DNA from 2 places in the Bradyrhizobium sp. LA2.1 genome. Region 2 is predicted to be linked to the other one. Evidence: riboswitches for the same ligand, from Rfam matches in the RefSeq annotation. Region 2 holds a riboswitch; the other holds the start of a gene.
What was found. Region 2 has a riboswitch for S-adenosylmethionine ahead of ABIB95_RS13930 (O-succinylhomoserine sulfhydrylase). Riboswitches for the same ligand answer to the same signal wherever they lie in the genome.

Region 1: linked by a shared signal. The riboswitch ahead of metX (homoserine O-acetyltransferase MetX) and the one ahead of ABIB95_RS13930 (O-succinylhomoserine sulfhydrylase) in region 2 are both predicted to bind S-adenosylmethionine.

The regions. Positions count from the first base shown of each region.
Region 1 covers NZ_JBEPQI010000019.1:176,943-180,350, reverse strand. The annotation lists gene metW (methionine biosynthesis protein MetW) at 1-236, opposite strand, end outside; gene metX (homoserine O-acetyltransferase MetX) at 252-1,454, opposite strand; SAM riboswitch at 1,540-1,619, opposite strand; gene ABIB95_RS31600 (chorismate mutase) at 1,837-2,685, shown strand; gene ABIB95_RS31595 (pyridoxal phosphate-dependent aminotransferase) at 2,722-3,408, shown strand, end outside.
Region 2 covers NZ_JBEPQI010000006.1:274,131-277,538, forward strand. The annotation lists gene ABIB95_RS13925 (SGNH/GDSL hydrolase family protein) at 1-586, shown strand, start outside; gene ABIB95_RS13930 (O-succinylhomoserine sulfhydrylase) at 670-1,866, opposite strand; SAM riboswitch at 1,938-2,017, opposite strand; gene ABIB95_RS13935 (2'-deoxycytidine 5'-triphosphate deaminase) at 2,098-3,234, shown strand; gene ABIB95_RS13940 (PAS domain S-box protein) at 3,404-3,408, shown strand, end outside.

The sequences.
Region 1 (3,408 bases), on a different contig from region 2:
ACCACCGCGAGGCCCTTGGCGACGCAGCGGTTGACGCCCTCGCGCGACAGCTCGATGCCGCGCCCGTCGATGCCGCGGGTCTCCAGAAGCTGGAGCAAATCGCCCTCGCCGCAGCCGACGTCGAGCACTTTCGAGCCGGGCTTGACCATCTCGGCGACCAGCAGATGATCGGCGCGAAACTGGCCGGACTGCTCCGTCGCAACGCCGCCCAGCGGCAGCACTTCCTGCACAGACATCGCTAGCCGTCCTTGTCAGTCAATCCTGGCGGTGAGCCCGCGCGCCTTCCCTGCCGATTGCAGGAAGGCACGGGCGATATCGAAGAATTCGGGCACGTCGAGCAGGAAGGCGTCATGGCCGCGATCGGTCTCGATCTCGGCGAACGACACCCGCGCGCTCGACGCGTTCAGGGCATGCACCAGCGCGCGCGATTCCGAAGTCGGGAACAGCCAGTCGCTGGTGAAGGAGACCACGCAGAAGCGCGTCTCGATGCCCGCGAACGCTTTCGCCAGCACGCCGCCGTGGTCGCCGGCGATGTCGAAATAGTCCATCGCACGGGTCAGATAGAGATAGGAGTTGGCGTCGAACCGCTCGACGAAGGACGAGCCCTGGTAGCGCAGGTAGCTCTCGACCTGGAAATCGGCGTCGAACGAGAACGTCGGCAGCTCGCGATCCTGCATGCGGCGGCCGAACTTGCGATGCAGCGCGGCGTCGGAGAGATAGGTGATGTGCGCGGCCATCCGTGCCACCGCAAGTCCGCGATGCGGATGGATGCCCTGATCCGTGTAGCGGCCGTTGTGCCAGTCGGGATCGGCCATCACCGCCTGGCGACCGAGCTCGTGGAAAGCGATGTTCTGCGCCGAGTGCCGCGTCGCGCAGGCAATCGCCAGCGCGGAGTACACGCGCTTGGGATAGGCCGCGGTCCATTGCAGCACCTGCATGCCGCCCATCGAGCCGCCGACCACCGCGAACAACGTGTCGATGCCGAGCCGGTCGATCAGCATCGCCTGCGCGCGCACCATGTCGGGAATGGTGATGACAGGGAAATCCAGGCCCCACACCTTGCCGGTCGCCGGATTGATCGAGGCCGGCCCGGTCGAGCCCATGCAGCCACCGATCACGTTGGCGCAAATGATGAAGTAGTGCTGAGGATCAAGAGGTCGGCCGGGACCGACCAGCGTCTCCCACCAGCCCGACTTGCCGGTGACGGGATGCACGTTGGCGACATGCTGATCGCCGGTCAGCGCATGGCAGATCAGCACCGCGTTGGAGCGATCGGCGTTGAGCTCGCCATAGGTCTGGTAGGCGATCTGGAATGGGGTGAGATCGATGCCGCAATCGAGTCGCAGCGGCTGCTCGGCGCCGAACTGCGCGACCTGCGAATTCGGATGATCCGCCTCATGCGACCGGTCGTCGGCACTGATCGCGGGACTTGGCACAGGCTTCACGCCAACCATCATCGACCTCGTTTGCGACACCCGTCAGGCTGCCGCTGGAATCAGGCCATGAAAAACCCGGCCTGAACGATAGGTTCGGCCGGGATCGGAAGCGTCCCCGGCCTGTTTAGCGAGTTTTTTAACGTGGCTGCAAGCCGGCCGGCTCAAATGACCACGGAACGGGCAAAAGCTACTGTCTTGGGCGGTTTTCGTCAAGTCACGGTCCGGATTAGCCAAATTCATCCCTGAAAGGCCGGCCGAAAAGGCCCGGTTTCCCTTTGCATTTCTCTTTGCTTTCGCCGCGCCGACTGCCTAATCAGGACGTCGATCGCAGCGGATCCGGCCATGCCGATGGGCCTTGGCCGACCCGCATTGGAACGCCTCTCACCAGCATCTCGCAGATATGTCCCAACGTCCGCCCGCGCCACCATCGCTCCAGGAATTGCGCAAGGAGATCGACGCGATCGACGAGGGCATGCATCGTCTCCTGATGCAGCGCGGCGACATCATCGACCGCCTGATCCAGGTGAAGCAGACCCAGGAGGTCGGCTCGGCGTTCCGCCCGGCGCGCGAGGCCGCCATGATGCGTGACATCGTCCAGCGTCATCGCGGCATCCTGCCGCTCGACACGGTCGAGAGCATCTGGCGCGTCATCATCTCGACGTTCACTTACGTCCAAGCGCCGTTCTCCGTGCATGCCGACATCTCGGTGAGCGAGCCGGCGATGCGCGATTCCGTACGCTTCCATTTCGGCTTCACGGTGCCTTACGTCGCGCATTTCAGCGCGCAGGCCGCGGTCGAAGCGGTGGCGAAGTCCAAGGGCGATCTGGCGCTGGTCTCGGCGACCTCGAGCCGCACGCCATGGTGGCTGGAGCTGGAAGCGGACGGCGCGCCGAAGATCATCGCGCGGATGCCCTTCGTCGAGCGCGCCGACCATCCGGCCGCACTGCCGGTGTTCGCGATCTCGCGCGTCGCCGACAGCGCCGTGGTGACGGAGGTCGAGACCTTCAGCGTGCGCGTGTCCGGGTGGAACGCCGAGGTCGCCCGCGCCCTGTCGCCGCTCGCCGAGATCGTGGCGGTGCCCGATACCGCCTTCGACGGCGCCGCGCTGCTGGTCTCGGTCACGAGCGCGACCAGCATCGACAAAATCAGGGCTGCCCTGATCGAAGCGGGGGCCTCGGTGCGCTCCACGGCCCTCGTCGGCAGCCACGCAACGCGCTATACGGTGCCCTCGACCGGGTCGAAATCGTAGATCGCGAACCGCCTGAAGTTACTTCCGGAGTTGAAGATGTCCCGCCCCGTGCCGAATCCCGGCATTCTCGATATTGCGCCCTACACGCCCGGCAAGAGCCCGGTGGCTGAGCCGGGCCGCAAGGTGTTCAAGCTCTCGGCCAACGAGACGCCGTTCGGGCCCTCGCCCAAGGCGATCGAGGCGTTCAGGAACGTGGCGGCGCATCTGGAAGACTATCCGGAAGGAACCTCGCGCGTGTTGCGCGAAGCGATCGGCCGTTCTTTCGGGCTCGACCCCAACCGCATCATCTGCGGCGCCGGCTCGGACGAGATCCTCAATCTGCTCGCCCACACCTATCTCAGCCACGGCGACGAGGCGATCTCGACCACGCACGGCTTCCTGGTCTACCCGATCGCGACCATGGCGGTCGGCGCCAAGAACGTGGTCGCGCAGGAGACCAACCTCACCTGCAATGTCGACGCCATCCTCAAGGCGGTGACGCCGAAGACAAAGCTGGTCTGGCTCGCCAATCCCAACAATCCGACCGGCACCTATGTGCCGTTCGACGAGGTCAAGCGGCTGCGCGCCGGCCTGCCGTCGCACGTGCTGCTGGTGCTCGATGCCGCCTATTCCGATTACGTCTCGCGCAACGACTACGAGATGGGGATCGAGCTCGTCGCCACCACCGAGAACACCGTGGTGACGCACACCTTCTCCAAGATCCACGGTCTCGCCGCGCTGCGC
Region 2 (3,408 bases):
GCCCGATTTCAACTATCCGAACCGTCTCGCCGCGCAGCTCCGCCGGCAATATCCGACCGCCGACATCACCGTCATCAATGCCGGCGTCGGCGGCGAGGACGCGCCCGAGATGATGAAGCGCCTCCAGAAGGAGGTGATCGACGTGCATCCGGATCTCGTGATCTGGCAGGTCGGCACCAATGCGGTGCTGCGCAATCTCGATCCCGGTGACACCGCCAAGATGGTCGAGGACGGCATCTCCCGCATCCAGGCCGCTGGCGGCGCCGACATCGTGCTGGTCGATCCGCAATATTCGCCAGCCGTCAACCAGCGCAAGGAGAGCGCCGGCAAGATGGTGCACCTGCTCGGCAAGGTCGCCGAGCTCCGTCACGTCGGCATCTTCCCCCGCTTCGAGGTGATGCGCGACTGGCACGAGAATCAATCGATCCCGGTCGAGAGTTTCGTGATCGCCGACGGCCTGCACATGAACGATTGGGGCTATGCCTGCTTCGCGCAGATCCTCGGCGACGACATCATCCGCTCCGTCGGTCAGATCAAGCTCGGCGTCAACGTGCCCGCGGACGTGCGAACGTATCGGCCGATGTAGGCTCGGTGCCGTAGGGTGGGTTAGCTCGCGGCTGCGCGAAGCGCAGTCCGCTAGCTAATCGACCCTACGAGAGCCCAATCGCCTCACGCCTTCTCCAGCGCCGCGGTCAGATCCTCGATCAGATCATCCACATGCTCGAGCCCCGCCGAGAAGCGGATGAAGCCCTCGCTGATGCCGAGCGCGGCGCGGTCTTCCGGCTTGAGGCGCTGATGCGTCGTGGTCGCCGGATGCGTGACGAGGCTCTTGGCATCGCCGAGATTGTTCGAGATTTTTGCAAGCTTGAGCTCGTTGAGCACACGGAACGCACCCTGCTTGCCGCCCTTGACCTCGAAGCCGACCAGCGTCGAGCCGCCGCGCATCTGCTTCTTCACGAGAGCTGCCTGCGGATGATCGGCGCGGCCGGGATAGACCAGCCGCGAAATCTTCGGATGGCTCGCCAGCACGTCGGCGATGCGTCCCGCCGTCTCGGTCTGCGCGCGCACGCGTACGCCGAGCGTTTCCAGGCCCTTGAGCAGGACCCACGCGTTGAACGGCGAGATCGACGGGCCGGTCTGGCGCATGAAATTGTGGATGTGCTCGGCGATGAACGCTTCAGACGACAGGATGATCCCGCCGAGACAACGGCCCTGGCCGTCGATGTGCTTGGTCGCGGAATAGACCACGACGTCGGCCCCTAGCGCGAGCGGGCTCTGCCAGATCGGCGTCGCGAACACGTTGTCGACGACGAGCCGCGCGCCGCCGCTGTGCGCGATCTCGGCGATCCCTGGAATGTCGAGCACGTCGAGCGTCGGGTTGGTCGGGCTCTCCAGGAAAAACGTCTTGGTGTTCGGCCGCAAGGCGCGCTGCCACTGGTCGAGATCGGCTCCGTCGACCAACGTCGTCTCGATGCCGTAGCGCGGCAACAGATCCTGGATGACGTAGAGACAGGAGCCGAACAGGGCGCGCGAGGCCACCACGTGATCGCCGGCCTTCAGCGGCGCCAGGATCGCGGTCGTCACCGCGGCCATGCCGGTCGCGGCCGAACGCGCGGCTTCGGCGCCTTCGAGCTCGATCATGCGGCGCTCGAACATCGAGATGGTCGGGTTGGAATAGCGCGAATAGATGAAGCCGGGGTCCTCACCCTTGAACCGCGCCTCGCACTCCTCGGCGCTGTTGTAGACGTAGCCCTGGGTCAGGAACAGCGCCTCCGACGTCTCGCCATATTGCGAGCGCAGGGTGCCGGAATGGACCAGGCGGGTTTCAGGACGGTATTGCGTGGTGGACGCCGGGGACTTCGACATAGGACCTCCTCTGCGTGACCATCGAAAATGGTCACAAAAAAACCGGCCTGGATAACTTCCACGGGCCGGGATCACAGAGGTCCCCGGCCTGTTTAGCGACTTATTTAACGTGGCTGCAAGCCGGCCGGCTCAAATCACCACGGGATAAGTGATGCTCATATTCCGCAATGGCCTTTCCGTCAAGGCGTCCATCGGATAGCCGTAAAAGGCTGCTATTTCCCGCATGTCCGGATGCATTTGACCCCTGACGAGGACCCCCGGTTGAGCTTCACGGTTGCCGCCGACGCCAATGGTATCCTGCCCGACCGCATGATCGCGGCGATGGCGAAGGCGGGCCTCATCCTGCCCGCTTATGACTTCGTCGAAAGCCAGATCCAGCCGGCGAGCCTCGACCTTCGCCTCGGCGACATCGCCTATCGCGTTCGCGCCAGCTTCCTGCCGGGTCCCGGCGCGACCGTCGCCGAGCGCATCGACGAGTTGAAGCTGCACGAGTTCAGCCTCGCCGATGGCGCGGTGCTGGAGACCAACTGCGTCTACATCGTGCCGCTCCTGGAAAGCCTGGCGCTGCCGCCGGAGATCGTCGCCGCCGCCAACCCGAAAAGCTCGACCGGCCGGCTCGATGTCTTCACCCGTGTCATCGCCGACGGCACCCGACGCTTCGACATGATCGGCGCCGGCTATCACGGCCCGCTCTACGCCGAGATCAGCCCGAAGACGTTTCCGGTGCTGGTCAGCGAGGGCTCGCGCCTGAGCCAGGTGCGCTTCCGCACCGGAGATGCCATCCTCAACATCGACGAGCTCGAGGCGCTGCATGCGACCGAGCGTCTCGTCGATCTCGACGATGCCGATCTCACCGGCGGCGTCGCCGTCTCCGTCGACCTCTCCGGCGAGAAGGCCAACGGCTTCGTCGGCTATCGCGCCAAGCGCCACACCGGCGTCGTCGACGTCGACCGCCGCTCCGGCTATGCGGTGGAGGATTTCTGGGAGCCGATCTCGGCGCGTCCCGACGGCAGCCTGATCCTCGACCCCGGCGAGTTCTACATCCTCGCCTCCAAGGAAGCCGTGCAGGTGCCGCCCGATTACGCCGCGGAGATGGTGCCGTTCGATCCCCTGGTCGGCGAGTTCCGCGTGCACTATGCCGGCTTCTTCGATCCCGGCTTCGGCTACGCCGGCGCTGGCGGGCAGGGATCGCGCGCCGTGCTCGAAGTGCGCTCGCGCGAGGTGCCGTTCATCCTCGAGCACGGCCAGATCGTCGGCCGTCTCGTCTATGAGAAGATGCTGGCGCGCCCCGACGCGATGTACGGCCAGCGCATCGGCTCGAACTACCAGGCGCAGGGGCTCAAACTATCGAAGCATTTTCGGGTGTAGCTACACACCCTACTGTCATGCCCCGGCTTGACCGGGGCATCCAGTACGCCGCAGCCTATCGGCATCTAACAACAGATGCCTCTGGAATACTGGATCGCCCGATCCGGGCGATGACACCGAATGTGTGTCAGGATGCGAAGCGAAATCCAGCTACGTGCGAGGCGGTGAGATGAC